DNA from 2 places in the Microbulbifer salipaludis genome. Region 2 is predicted to be linked to the other one. Evidence: predicted binding sites of a transcription regulator. Region 2 holds the regulator's gene; the other holds the start of a gene.
The links. The regulator LexA, encoded in region 2, represses DNA repair genes until DNA is damaged. The targets are predictions, from matches to a motif close to ACTGTNTNTANANACAGT.
Positions count from the first base shown of each region.

Region 1: a site for LexA is predicted at 1,969-1,986, ahead of ruvC (crossover junction endodeoxyribonuclease RuvC). Genes of this name have one in related genera too.

Region 1 is NZ_JAEKJR010000003.1:216,433-223,925, reverse strand. Features, by position in the region: gene aspS (aspartate--tRNA ligase) at 1-1,008, shown strand, start outside; gene JF535_RS16200 (YebC/PmpR family DNA-binding transcriptional regulator) at 1,107-1,850, shown strand; gene ruvC (crossover junction endodeoxyribonuclease RuvC) at 1,999-2,529, shown strand; gene ruvA (Holliday junction branch migration protein RuvA) at 2,827-3,438, shown strand; gene ruvB (Holliday junction branch migration DNA helicase RuvB) at 3,456-4,475, shown strand; gene ybgC (tol-pal system-associated acyl-CoA thioesterase) at 4,603-5,007, shown strand; gene tolQ (protein TolQ) at 5,011-5,700, shown strand; gene tolR (protein TolR) at 5,721-6,152, shown strand; gene tolA (cell envelope integrity protein TolA) at 6,172-6,933, shown strand; gene tolB (Tol-Pal system beta propeller repeat protein TolB) at 6,933-7,493, shown strand, end outside.
Region 2 is NZ_JAEKJR010000002.1:1,725,603-1,733,095, forward strand. Features, by position in the region: gene JF535_RS12915 (mechanosensitive ion channel domain-containing protein) at 1-172, opposite strand, end outside; gene nagZ (beta-N-acetylhexosaminidase) at 271-1,284, opposite strand; gene JF535_RS12925 (TetR/AcrR family transcriptional regulator) at 1,387-2,043, opposite strand; gene JF535_RS12930 (DUF6763 family protein) at 2,314-2,646, shown strand; gene JF535_RS12935 (LOG family protein) at 2,740-3,390, opposite strand; gene lexA (transcriptional repressor LexA) at 3,606-4,214, shown strand; gene JF535_RS12945 (hypothetical protein) at 4,301-4,555, opposite strand; gene JF535_RS12950 (DUF6586 family protein) at 4,674-5,213, opposite strand; gene topA (type I DNA topoisomerase) at 5,277-7,493, opposite strand, start outside.

The sequences.
Region 1 (7,493 bases), on a different contig from region 2:
TTCAAAGAGCTGAAAGGGGTGGAGCTGGGTGAATTCCCGCGTATGCCATTCTCCGAAGCCATGGCCAAGTTTGGCTCCGACAAGCCGGACCTGCGTATTCCGCTGGAACTGGTGGACATCAAGGACCTGATGACGGAAGTGGACTTCAAGGTCTTCTCCGGCCCGGCCAACGACCCGAAAGGCCGTGTCACCGCCCTGAAGGTGCCCGGTGGCAACGACAAGCTGACCCGCAAGCAGATCGACGACTACACCAAGTATGTCTCCATCTACGGCGCCAAGGGTCTGGCGTATATCAAGGTGAACGACAAGGCGGATCTGGAAAACGGCCTGCAATCGCCGATCGTCAAGTTCCTGCCGAATGACGTGCGCGGGGCGATTCTCGACCGCCTGCAGGCGGAAAACGGCGACCTGATCTTCTTCGGCGCCGATAAAGGCAAGGTTGTTTCCGAAGCACTGGGCGCGCTGCGCTGCAAGCTGGGTGAAGACCTCAACCTGTACGTGGCCGAGTGGGCGCCGCTGTGGGTGGTGGACTTCCCGATGTTCGAAGAGAACGACGACGGCAGTATCACCGCACTGCACCACCCGTTTACCGCGCCCTCCTGTGCACCGGAAGAGCTGGAGAAAAACCCGCTGGAAGCCCTGTCCCGAGCCTATGACATGGTGCTGAACGGCACCGAGCTGGGTGGCGGCTCCATCCGTATTCACAATCAGGACATGCAGCAGACCGTATTCCGCGCACTGGGTATCAGTGCGGAAGAGCAGCGGGAGAAGTTTGGCTTCCTGCTGGATGCGCTGAAATACGGTGCGCCGCCCCACGGTGGCCTGGCCTTCGGTCTCGACCGGCTGGTGATGCTGATGACCGGCACCGATTCCATTCGCGACGTCATCGCCTTCCCGAAAACGCAGAGCGCGGCCTGTGTAATGACCGACGCACCGGGCGCCGTGGACGCCAGGCAGCTGCGTGAGCTGAGCATCCGTCTGCGCCAGAAAGAAGAGCAAGTGGGCTAAAGTTTCTGAACGTAAACCCCGGCGCGCGCCGGGGTGACCGTGAATTAAAGTAAGCCACCTTTAAGCCAACTTATTGGAGAAAGACCGGAGATTCATCGATGGCGGGACACAGTAAATGGGCCAACATCAAGCACCGCAAGGCGGCCCAGGACGCCAAGCGCGGTAAGATTTTCACCAAGATCATTCGCGAGCTGACCGTGGCCGCGAAGTCCGGGGGCAACCCGGATGACAACCCGACCCTGCGCGCCACCATTGACAAGGCCCTGGGCGCGAACATGAAGCGCGACACCATCGACAAGGCCATTGCCCGCGGCGCTGGTAATGCCGACGGTGACAACTACGAGGCGGTGACCTACGAGGGTTACGGTGTGGGCGGCGTGGCGGTACTGGTGGAGTGCCTGACCGACAACCGCAACCGTACCGTGGCCGAGGTACGCCACGCGTTCACCAAGCGTGGAGGCAACCTGGGCACCGATGGCTCCGTTGCTTATCTGTTTGCGCGCAAGGGCCAGATGTACTTTGAGCCGGGTACCGATGAAGACGCGCTGATGGAAGCCGCCCTGGAAGCCGGCGCCGAGGACATCGAAACCAACGACGATGGCAGCATCGAAGTCACCACCGAGTTTACCGACTACATGCCGGTGAAAGACGCGCTCACCGAAGCCGGTTTCAAGCCGGACAATGCGGAAATCGCCATGATTCCGGCCACCACCATCCCGCTGGACAAAGATGGCGCGGAGAAAGTAATGGCACTGGTGGATATGCTGGAAGATCTGGATGATGTGCAGAATGTGTACACCAATGCTGACATTCCGGAAGAGGTGATGGCGGAGCTCGCGTAGATTCGCCAGATGCCACCACCCAATGCCCCGAATTTCGGGGCATTTTTGTATCTGCCGCCGATATACCCGGCGGTCAGCCTTGACGCCCCGGCGTCGCCTTGGGACACTTCCGCAAACAATTGTATAAATGTACAGGGGGTGGCCCGTCGTGACCCGAATTCTGGGAATTGATCCCGGCTCGCGCAAAACCGGTTACGGCCTCATCGATGTCGAGCGCTCCAGCGCCCGCTATGTGGCGAGTGGGGTGATCAAACTCCCCGATGGCCCACTCCCGGAGCGCCTGAAGCTCATATTTGATGCCGTCAGCCAGATTGCCCAGCAGTATCAGCCGCAGCAGATGGCGATTGAGAATGTGTTTATGTCCAAGAGTGCCGGTTCGGCGCTTAAGCTGGGGCAGGCGAGGGGGGCGGCCATCGTTGCTGCCACCCATGCGGATCTGGCTGTCTCGGAGTACGAAGCACGCAAGGTGAAACAGGCAGTGGTGGGTAACGGTGGTGCGGACAAGCTGCAGGTGCAGCATATGGTCAAAACCCTTTTGAAACTGCCGGCTTCTCCACAGGAAGATGCTGCGGATGCGTTGGCCGTAGCGCTTTGTCATATGCATACGATGCAGACGTTGATTCAAACCTCTGCCGGGAGTCGCACTCGGTTTCGTCGGGGGCGGCTCAGTGTTACTTGAGTTTGGCTTCGGCGGTCCCGCGAAGGTGTCCCCGGTATCGAAGCCTTAGCACTTTAGCGCTGCTTGCTTGGCAATCACCGGGTGTGCTCGGTGGTGTGTGATGGCGAATGACCATGACTCGAAGGCGCTGCTGCCGGTAAAGGTTTGCCAGACCTTCTGCGAGAGGGACCTCGCAGAAGAGCCCCCATGGATGGGTTTACGGCGTGTCTGGCAAACCTTTACCGGCAGTGGCGCCGCCACAAGACTAAGAAAATAGGTGCCACTGGATTCAACCGTGTCATCAAGCCTGGAAAAAGAATGATAGGAAGACTCACCGGAAAACTGGCCGCCGTACAGCCCCCACAATTACTGGTAGACGTACAGGGCGTGGGCTACGAAGTGCTGGCCCCCATGACCACCATCTTTGAATTGCCGCAGTTGGGCGGTAGCGTGCAGCTGCATACTCATCTGGCAGTGTCGGAAACCTCCCAGCAATTGTTCGGGTTTATTCGTGAATCCGACCGGCAGCTGTTCCGTACCCTGATCAAGGTCAACGGCGTTGGTCCGAAAATGGCCCTGGCCATCCTGTCCGGCCTCGATGGCGCCGCACTGGCGCGCTGTGTGGCAGACGACAATATTGGCGCGCTGGTGAAAGTACCCGGCGTGGGCAAGAAGACCGCCGAGCGACTGATCATCGAGCTGCGTGGCAAGCTGACCCCGCAGAGCGGTGACCTGGGTGATATCCCGCTGATGGCTGCCAGCGCCGAGCCACAGGTCGACCATGCCGGTGAAGCGGAGAGCGCGCTGGCCGCGCTGGGTTACAAGCCCACCGACGCCAGCAAGATGGTCGCCCGCGCCGCCAAGGCGCAGCCCGAAGCCGATAGCGCGACCCTGATACGCCTCGCCCTGAAAAGCATGGCCCCTGCATAACGTATTGAGATGACCCTGTGATTGAAGCCGACCGCCTGATCGCCCCCGAACCCATCGGCCCTTCCGGGCAAGAGGAACAGTACGACCGCGCCGTGCGCCCGAAAACCCTGGCCGATTATGTGGGCCAGCCGGTGGTGCGCGAGCAGATGGAAATTTTTATCCAGGCCGCCAAGCTTCGGAAGGAAGCGCTGGACCACACGCTGGTATTTGGTCCGCCCGGGCTCGGTAAAACGACCCTGGCCAACATCATTGCGGCAGAAATGGGCGTGGCGATCAAGACCACGTCCGGGCCGGTGCTGGAGAAAGCCGGCGACCTCGCCGCCATTATGACCAACCTCGAGCCCGGCGATGTGTTGTTCATCGATGAGATCCACCGCCTCAGTCCCCATGTGGAAGAGGTGCTGTATCCGGCGATGGAGGACTACCAGCTGGATATCATGATTGGTGAAGGCCCGGCAGCGCGCTCCATCAAGCTGGATTTGCCGCCGTTTACCCTCGTGGGGGCCACCACCAGGGCGGGACTGCTCACTTCACCGCTGCGGGATCGCTTCGGTATCGTGCAGCGCCTGGAGTTCTACTCGGTAGAAGATCTCACCAGCATCGTCGCCCGCTCTGCCGGGTTGATGGGGGTGGCCATGGACCAGGGCGGGGCCCATGAGGTGGCGCGCCGCGCCCGCGGCACCCCGCGTATTGCCAACCGCCTGCTGCGTCGTGTACGGGATTACGCGGAAGTGAAGGGCAATGGCCACGTGTGCACCGAGACTGCTGACCGCGCACTGAACATGCTCAATGTGGATGCCAGTGGCTTCGATCAGCTCGACCGGCGCGTATTGCTGACCATGATCGAGAAATTCGATGGTGGTCCGGTGGGCGTGGACAGCCTGGCGGCGGCGGTCAGTGAAGAGCGGGATACCATTGAAGATGTACTGGAGCCCTATCTGATCCAGCAGGGTTACCTGGCGCGCACTCCCCGCGGGCGCGTGGTGACGGCACTGGCCTACGCGCATTTCGGTATTCCCGCCCCGGACCGTACCTGACGAACCGGTCGCGATCCTGTAGCATGTCCTGTTGTCGCCGCTGTGTGCCCTTGAAATTGCACCGGCGGCCCCCAAACCGCTATCAACAACAAAAACGCGTCTGCGGTCGGTCATTTAAGGACGGTGTGTGTCAGAACCTTTCTCTATTCCCATTCGCGTCTATATCGAGGATACGGACGCTGGCGGAATCGTCTATTACGTCAATTATTTAAAGTATATGGAGCGCGCGCGCACAGAATTGGTCCGCGCCCTCGGCTATGATAAGCCCGCCATGCCGCAGCAGGGGTTGCTGCTGGTGGTGCATTCCGCTGAGGTACAGTACCGCCGGTCTGCAATACTGGATGATGCGCTGAGAGCCTCTGCCCGTATTGGCAAGCTCGGCCGTGCTGCGATTACCTTCGAGCAGAAAATCTGGCGCGGCGATGAAATTATTTGCGAGGGCGTGGTCAAAGTGGCTTGTGTGGACGATGCCAGCCGCAAACCCTGTGCACTACCTGAAACCATCTATCAAGCATTGAAGGCAGCGAGTTAAGACATGAATGCCGGTGAACAACTTTCTCTTTGGGGCCTGATTTCCAGCGCCAGCCTGCTGGTGCAACTGGTGATGCTGATGCTGTTGCTGGCCTCAGTGATCTCCTGGGTGATGATCATCCAGCGGGGCAGCTATCTGTCGCGGGCGCGCAAGTCCATGATCAACTTCGAGCGCAAGTTCTGGTCGGGTGCAGACCTGAACCAGCTGTTTCGCGATGGCAACGCCGCCGCGGAGAAGGGCAGTATCGACGGGGTCGAGTCGCTATTCCGCGCCGGTTTCACCGAATTCACACGTCTGCGTCAGCAGGGCAAAAGCAGCCCTGCGGCCGTGATGGAGGGTACCGAGCGGGCGATGCGGGTTGCCATGTCGCGCGAGCAGGAGAAGGTAGAAATGAACCTGCCGTTCCTCGCCACTGTGGGTTCCGTCAGCCCCTATATCGGCCTGTTTGGCACCGTATGGGGCATCATGAACTCTTTCCGCGGTCTTGCCACTATGCACCAGGCCACTATTGCGACTGTCGCGCCGGGTATTTCCGAGGCGTTGGTGGCAACCGCCATGGGCCTGTTTGCCGCTATCCCTGCGGTCATGGCGTACAACCGTTACTCCGCCAGGGCGGAGTGGCTGCTGTCCAGCTATGAGACCTTCGCTGAGGAGTTTTCCTCCATCCTTCATCGCAAAGTACACGCTAGCTGAGGCGCGAGGACAGCGAAACCATGAGCAATTTTCGCAAGGCTCCGAAGCGCAAACTGGTCTCCGAGATCAACGTGGTGCCCTACATCGACGTGATGCTGGTGCTGTTGATCGTCTTTATGGTGACCGCGCCCCTGCTGATGCAGGGTGTGAAGGTTGACCTGCCGGATGCCCCCTCCGCACCAATTGAAGATACCGATGACGAGCCTCTGATCGTGTCGGTGAAAGCGGATGGCACCTATTACCTGAATCTCGGTGAGGACGAAAAAGTCGCCAAACCGCTGAAAGAGATCAAGGATACCGTGGCCAAAGTGTTGCGCCAGAAGCCGAAAACGCCGGTGCTGGTGTGGGGCGATACGGACGCCAAATACGGTTTGATCGTGGGGGCCATGACCCATCTCCAGCAGGCCGGGGCGCCAAGCGTCGGGCTGGTTACCGAACCGCCGTCAGAGTGATCCGGGGCAAGAGGCAAGTATGAAAGGCTCCTACGGCCCGGCTATCGTTATCAGTGTGGCTTTGCATGCGCTTTTGATCGCAGTGCTGACGTTTGGCTGGGAGGCGGAGCACAAGCGTGAGCTGAAGCCCATGCCAAAGTTCGTGCAGGCCAAGCTGGTGCAGCTGGAATCCAAATCGGACAAACCCAAAGCGCCGCCCAAGGTCGATTTGCGCGAGAAGCGCCGCCAGCAGGAGCTGGAGCGCCAGCGCAGGGCCGAGGCCGAGAAAAAACGCAAAGCCGCGGCCGAGCGCAAAAAGAAGCAGGAAGCAGAGAAAAAACGCAAGGCCGAAGCCGCCCGCAAGAAGCGTGAGGCAGAGGAAAAGGCCCGCAAAGAAAAAGAGCGCAAGGAGCGGTTGGAGCAGGAGCGCAAGAGTGCATTTGAGGACGCGCTGGAAGATGAAGAGGCGCTGCAGGAAGCCAGTGATGATTCCGCAGCAGTGATGTCCGTCGCCCAGGCCATTCAACAGCGCATCGAGGCAGTCTGGAGTCGGCCACCCAGTGCCCGCAATGGCATGGTGGTGGAAGTGCAGATCAATTTTGTGCCCACCGGCCGGGTAATTGCCTCAACCATTACCAAAGGCAGTGGCAATGCTGCCGTGGACAGATCGGTGCTCACCGCGGTCAAGAAGGTCGAGGTATTCCCCGAGGTGGCTGAGGTAGCCCGTGAGGAGCCATCGCTGTTTGAGCGCCAGATACGAACCACCAAACTGATATTCAGAGTCGAAGGCCTGCGCCAATGATGAAAAAAACAGTCTCACTTCTGCTCACCACGTTACTCGGCTGTGTGCTGGCGGTTTCCGCCCGGGCCCAGCTGGTGGTTGAAATTGTCGACGGTAACGATAATCCCACACCGGTTGCGGTAGTGCCGTTTGACTGGTCCGGCAGCGGCGTTCTGGCCGAGGATGTGTCGGCGATCATTGCGGCCGACCTGCGCCGCAGCGGCCTGATCGCACCGGTACCCCGCGAGGACATGCTCTCTTTTCCGAAGACCCCGGAGCAGGTGAGCTTTCGCGACTGGCGTATGCTGGGCACCGAGTATGTGGTGACCGGCCGCATGCAGCCCCAGGCCAATGGCTACCTGCTGAGCTTTGACCTGGTCAATATTTTTGGCCAGCGCAAGGTGTTCACCAAGCAGGTCACCGGTGGCGCACAACAGCTGCGGGATATTGCCCACCGCGCAGCGGATGAGGTTTTCGAGGCGATTACCGGTATTCGCGGGGCCTTTGGTACCCAGATGGTCTACGTGCAGGAGACCCAGCGCGGCGGTCAGCCCAGCTATGCGCTGATGCTGTCGGATATC
Region 2 (7,493 bases):
GCGCGTCATCCCATGGGTTGACAGTGCGTTCCGCCCTCGCCTGCAAGCGCGCCACAAACAGCGCCAGTATCCACGCCGCAAAGGCGGTGGCGAGCACAATTAGAAAAACCTCGGCAATCCAGAAACGGTCTTCCCCCACCAGGGAGCGTATAAACGCCTTAGCCTGCTCCACAAATCACTCCATACGTCGACGATGTTCAAGATTAAAAAGTCTCTGCCGATTTATCGTTGTCTGGCAGAGTCAGTAATACAGTTGTTTATTCTGCGGATTTACATCCAGGATGCCAGCCACGCGCGGGTAGCCTGCCAGCGGGATGACTGTTCGAGCGAAGCCCAGTTTTCTATAACTGGCTTACCCCGCATACGTTCGAGGCGGCGGCTGGATAGCGGGTTGGGTTCGTAACCTTCCAGTGCCGAGAGCACTTCCAGCGCACCCTCGCGGTTATTGCACACGACCCCCATATCGCAGCCCGCCTGCATCGCCGCCCGAATTCTCTCGGCATAACCACCGGCCGCGCCGGCGCCTTCCATAGTGAGGTCATCGCTGAAGATCACTCCGTCAAAGCCAAGCCGCTTGCGCAGGATCTCCTGTAACCAGAAGCGAGAAAAACCCACCGGGTTCTCGTCCACTTTCTCAAACCGGATGTGCGCTGGCATAACGGCTTCCAGCTCCCCGGCGGCAATACAGTCGGCAAATGGCTGGCCATCGGCCGCCAGTACTTCTTCCAGCGTGCGATGATCCACCGGCAGCTCTTCATGACTATCTTCGAGCACCTGCCCGTGCCCCGGGAAATGCTTGCCGGTGGTCGCCATACCCGCCTCATGCATACCCGCCATAAACGGGCGCGCTTTGGCCGCGAGCGCCAGCGGGTCGCAGGCGAAACTGCGGTCGCCAACAATACGACAGAAGTTATCATCGGCATCCAGTACCGGTGCGAAACTGAAGTCGATGCCCACCGCCAGCAGCTCGGCGGCGAGCAGCCACCCCACGTCTTTCAGCTGTTGGCGATCCGCCTGCGCGCTGAGCGCCTGCATGGACGGTAAACGGGTAAAGGAATCCCGGAAGCGCTGCACCCGCCCACCTTCCTGGTCCACGGCCAGTAGGATGCCTGGCCGCTCACTGCGGATGTCCGCCACCAGCGCTTCCAGCTGTGGACGGTCGCGGTAGTTGCGCGCGAAAAAAATCAAACCGCCAACCTGCGGGTGACGCAGCAGTTCGCGGTCTTCCGTCGTGAGTTCCGTACCCTCGACATCAATCATCACCGGACCAATCTGATCGGACATGAATTCCAGCTCCCACTCTCTGTCACTGTTGTTGCAGCGAAGTTGTTGCAGCGAAGGCGCGCAATATCGGCTCCGTTGACGTCCATAACTCGCAGTGAAGGATCAAGTATCTTTGGGCTCCGCAGCCGTCAGCATTGCCGCTGCGGCAGGCGCAAGTCGCGCCAGGGTCTCGTCAAGGCTGCTCTCGGCACCGAAGTCTTCCCGAAGGATAGCTTCGATTGCGTCGAAGCTCGACAGGGAAAAGATGGTCGCACCCAACATAAAATACAGCCGCCAGTAGAAGGTAACCGGGTCCACGTGCGGCAACGTATTGGCGAGCAGCCCGGCAAACCGACGGTAGCTGGCCCCATAGCGAGACACAATGAACCTCCGCAGGTGGCCCTGCGACTGGGTGTAGGCGAGGCCCAGCAGCCCCATAAAGCGCTTGGGGTCTCTCCCCTCCTTTGCCAGGCCAGCGAGGGCCACGCGGTAGAGGCTCTCTAGCAAATCATCTACCTGTAACTGCGCACCCGGAGAGGTTTCGAGTTGCGCCTGTCGGCGGCTGAGTTCCTTATCCAGGTTCTCCGTAAATGGGGTCAGAAACCGCTCAAATACCGCCTGTATCAGCTCTTTTTTCGAACCAAAGTGATAATTTACCGCCGCCAGATTAACGCCCGCCGTGCTGGTTATGGTCCGCAGTGAGGTCTCGGTAAATCCGCGTTCGGCAAACAGCACCTCGGCGGCGTCCAGTATACGGTTGACGGTGTCCAGCTGACTCATGTCCTGCTCACAGTTTCAAACTGATAATTAAAACGTTTGTTTAAAGCGAGAGACTAGCATAGTCGCCCCGGCACGGCAGCCCATCTGCATTGCACGGTCGACACAGAATTTGCGCCACTGGTGAAACCGCCCTCGCATCCGCGCGCGCCAAAGTTCCACCGCACGACATTTGCGACCTGCCAGTTACCAAGACCTCCCGCCCCACACTAGATTGAGTTCAGAGGCTCCACTATTGCGAGCCACAGGATATTGACCCGGGAGGGCCACATCATGGCAAGAATTGCTCCTGAAATTGGTAGCTGGTTTGAAAATTTCGACAGTGGCGACTTGTTCGAAGTGGTGGCCGTAGACCACCCATCCCGCACCATTGAAATCCAGTACCTGGACGGTTCACTGGGGGAAATCGACTTCCAGAGCTGGCCAAGATTACCGGTGATCGGCGCCGCGGAACCGGAAAACGCCAATGCCGGCTACGGTATCCTTGCGGAAGAAATGCAGGATGAGGAAGACTCGGGATTCCGCAGCCCGATTCTTTCACCGGTGCAGAGCGCCATCGACCGGCTGGAGGGTGAATCGTATCCGGGAACCGACGATATCTTCTGACGTGAGAACCGGTAACCTCACAACCGACCAGAAACCTGCCCGCCTCGCCCCAGAGAGTTTTCGGCCTTTACAGTGCTGAAAACCGGCGATGAATTACTGAGTCTCCCCGTCACACTCACGGATAAACTCGATAATGATCTGCGCCGCTTCATCGACGGTATCAACCAGTGTGAACAGGCTCAGGTCATCGGCATCAATGCAGCCCCGCGCCAGTACGGTATTGCGCATCCAGTCCACGAGTCCTGCCCAATACTGCTTACCCACCAACACAATGGGGAAGCGCCGCACCTTGCGTGTCTGCACCAGCGTGAGCGCTTCAAACAACTCATCCAGGGTGCCATAGCCCCCGGGCATGGCAATAAAGCCCATCGCGTGTTTGACGAACATAAATTTACGCACAAAGAAATAGCGAAAGTTCAGATTGATATCGAGATAGGCATTGGGCAATTGCTCGTGAGGCAATTCGATACTCAACCCGATGGATTCACCAGACTGGCAAAACGCACCGCGATTACAGGCCTCCATAATCCCCGGCCCACCACCGGTAATCACCGGCACTCCTTCGCAGGCCAGCAATTCCCCGAGGCGTTGCGCCTCCTGATATTCCGCCGCCTGTTCAGGGAACCGCGCACTGCCAAACACGGTGACAGCACCCTTGAGGGTAATCAGCCGCTCGATACCATCCACGAGTTCAGACTGAATACGCAGCACTCGCCATGCTTCGGGCATTTTTGCATCCAGCATATGCCAGCTCCTTATGAATATGCCTGGCGAAGTGCATGGGCGATGTGAGCGATACACACCGAACCCCATACACCAAACCCGCTTACAGTCTAGCAGTTCACGCAATCCACCCAGCGTTTGCGGCCCCGCCAAATCTGTATATAATCACAGCAACTGTATAAAAATACAGACCCCGGGAAATCGGGATGGAAGATCTCGAATAACAGGAACTGCCCATGACAAACCTCACTGCCCGCCAGGCCCAGGTACTTGCGTTGATCAAAACGTATCTGGACGATACCGGTTATCCCCCCACCCGCGCGGAAATTGCCCAGGAACTCGGCTTTCGCTCGCCAAACGCAGCGGAAGAACACCTCAAGGCGCTGGCGCGCAAGGGCGCCATCGAGATGGTGGCCGGTGCCTCCCGTGGTATCCGCATCCCGGACCATCACACCGGCCTGCCCATTGTCGGTCGTGTTGCTGCGGGTAACCCGGTGCTGGCAGAGGAAAATATCGAGGAGTACTGTGAAATTCCCGCCGAGTTTTTCCATCCACCAGCAGATTATCTACTGCGGGTGCACGGCATGAGCATGAAGGATGCAGGTATTCTCGACGGCGACCTGCTGGCGGTGCAGCGGACCGACAACATTCGCAATGGCCAGATCGTGGTGGCGCGCATTGAAGACGAAGTGACGGTGAAGCGATTCAAGCGCCGGGGCAACCAGGCAACGGTTCAGCTGCTGCCGGAAAACGAAGACTTCAATGTGATTGAAGTCGATATGCGCGACCGCAACTTCGCCATTGAGGGGCTGGCGGTGGGTGTGATCCGGCAAAACCCGGTGTGATACGCACGGGGCGGATTACCGCAGACATCCACGCATAAAAAAACAGGGCCTAGGCCCTGTTTTTTATGCGTCTGTATCAACCAGGATCAGTGGATTGTGTGCTCGGTCAAATCCACGTCCTCTTCTTCAAAAGGCTCTGGCTCCAGGGCATTGATCTCCTGCACCGCTTCGATACCCGCCTCCAGCATGGCGCGGGCAATGGTCACTTTGTGCTCACGCAGAAAATCGAGACTCTCGGCAGAAAAATGGATACGCACCAACGGATCATCTTTGTGACCAGCACGCCGCAGCGCCACATCACCATTGGACAACTCGATGATTTCGTAGGTCTCAGAAGACATTCATCTCTCCACTTATCTTCCCGGGAAGCACCAACCACCGGCCGGCGCGATTTGTGGCAGTGTACCACAGGGAAGGGAGATTAATCAGAGGACAGAACCGGATCCAGCCCGGACGGGTTCACCACTCCTGCCCGTGGGCCCGCTGCCGCACCACCAGCTCATTCAGCGCGCGCAGCCACTTCATCAACAGATCCCGGCTAAGGGGCTCAGGAGCCGCTCGGTCAAGCTGCTGTACGGGGATCAGGCTCTGCACACCGATGGCCCCTTCAGACTGGGCCACTTCTGCACCTGCCGGCCGCCACAGAGCCTCCCAGGCCGCCTGCATGCCCTGAAACCAGCTGTCCGGGTTTTCCGACAGGCTCACCAGCTCATTGACTTCGGCACTGAACTTGCCGCGAGCCGACACCAGTTGCGCCAGTGCCTGGGCGGTATCCGGCTCGCCCCCGGCCCGGAACCCGAGCTGGAGCTGCTGCCCCTGCTCGGCGAGAAATGCTTTGTAGGCTCGCCACAGCTGCATCAGCGCCGCTTCCTGCAATGCAGTTTCCCGCAGCGCCTGCTGAGTGTCTGCAACCTCAACCTCGCCCGGGGCTGGAGACTGGAGGATCAGCTGTGCTTTGCGCAATGCCGACGCAACGCTACCGGTATAGGGATTACTCAACCTGCATACTCCCTATTTCTCCCTGTTTCTTACAACGACCTGCTGAGCAGACCAGCCGGCCAATTACTTGGCCGGGGATTTTTTGGTGGTGGCTTTTTTCTTGGCTGGTGCCTTTTTAGCGGCCGCTTTTTTAGCCGGTGCTTTTTTCGCCGCAGCTTTTTTCTTGGCTGGTGCTTTCTTCGCCGGCGCGTCTACCTGCCATTTGCCATCGCGGTAGAAAGCCTTCCAGCCGGTGGCCTTACCCTCTTCCTCGCTCTGGACATACTGCTCCTGAGTTTTGCGGCTGAACCGCACCACGGTATCGCGGCCTTCGTTGTCTTCCGTGGGTGCCGAGAACAGGAAGCTGTACTTGGGATCAATCTCGTCTTTATGTGGCAGCAGTTCCTTCACCAACGGGGCACGGGTCTCGCGGTTTTTCGGGAACTGGCTGGCCGCCAGAAACAGACCGGAGGCGCCGTCGCGCAGAATGTAGGTGTCGTCCACCTTCTCGCAGGGCAGCTCGGGCATGGGCACCGGGTCCATTTTGGGTGGTGCCGGCTGGCCACTCTTCAGCAGCTTGCGGGTGTTTTTGCAGGTCTCGCTGGTACAGCCGAAGTACTTGCCGAAACGGCCGGACTTCAACTGCATATCCGCCCCGCACTTGTCACACTCGATCAGTGGGCCATCGTAACCCTTGATCTTGAAAGTGCCTTTTTCCACTTCAAAGCCGGGGCAATCCGGATTGTTACCGCAGATGTGCAGCTTACGCTGTTCGTCCACCAGATAACTGTCCATTGCCGTGCCGCACTTGCCACAGCGGCGCTTCTCGCGCAGCTGGCGCGTTTCCGCCTCTTCATCTTTATCGGCGTCAACGGCTTCTTCACCAGACACCAGGTTCATGGTGTTGGTGCAGCGCTCCTTGGGAGGCAACGCATAGCCGGAGCAGCCCAGAAAGACGCCGGTTGAACCGGTGCGGATCTGCATATGGCGGCCACACTGGCTGCACTCGATGTCCGTATCCGTGGGCGAATTGCGCCGCATGCCGCCTTCTTTATCCTGCGCCACTTCGAGACGCTTGCTGAAACCGGCATAGAAATCGTTCAGCAGGTCTTTCCAACCCCGCTTGCCTTCTGCAACCGAGTCGAGGGACTCCTCCAGGCTGGCGGTAAAACCGTAGTCCATGAGGTCGGTAAAGCTCTCGCTGAGACGATCGGTGACGATGTCACCCATCTTCTCCGCGTAGAACCGGCGGTTTTCGAGACGCACGTAACCGCGATCCTGGATCGTGGAAATAATGGATGCGTACGTCGATGGACGGCCAATTCCACGCTTTTCCAGCTCTTTTACCAGCGCCGCTTCACTGAAGCGCGCCGGGGGCTTGGTAAAGTGCTGCTTGGGGTCGAGCTTCTTCAGGTTCAGCTTTTCACCGACCTTGATATCGGGCAGCACCAGGTCTTCGTCTTTCTTGCTCTGTGCCGGCGCCACTTTCAGGAAGCCGTCAAAGCGGATGACGCGACCACGGGTGCGCAGCTCGAAGTCCCCTGCCGTAACCACCACAGATGTCGAGGTAAACTGCGCCGGCGTCATCTGGCACGCCACAAACTGCTGCCAGATCAGGGTGTACAGACGCTCAGCGTCGCGTTCCATGCCGGAGAGCATGTTGGGTTTTACCCGCACATCGGACGGACGAATCGCCTCGTGCGCTTCCTGTGCACCCTCTTTGCTGCTGTACCGGTTCGGATTTTCCGGCAGGTACTTGTCACCGTAATTTTCTTCGATGAACTCGCGCACCGAGGACACCGCTTCCGCACTCAGGTTGGTGGAGTCGGTACGCATGTAGGTGATGTAGCCCGCCTCATAAAGCCGCTGGGCCATCATCATGGTTTTCTTTACGCTGAAACCCAGGCGATTACTGGCCGCCTGCTGCAGCGTGGAGGTGATATAGGGTGCGCTGGGCTTGGAGCTGGTGGGCTTGTCATCCCGCGCGCTCACCGTGAAGTCGCTGGACTGCAGCGCGTTCAGCGCCGCCATGGCCTGCTCTTCGTTGGTGGGCTTGAAGGCCTCACCGGCCTGCTTTTTCACTTCCAGGCGCAGGGCGTCAGATTTGGCGGTTTGCGTGTCCGCAAACAGGGTCCAGTACTCTTCGGGAATAAACGCCCGAATTTCCCGCTCGCGCTCGACGACCAGTTTCACTGCCACTGACTGGACTCGGCCAGCAGAGAGTCCGCGCGCGACCTTTTCCCACAACAGCGGGGAAACCATGTACCCCACGATGCGGTCGAGGAAACGACGCGCCTGCTG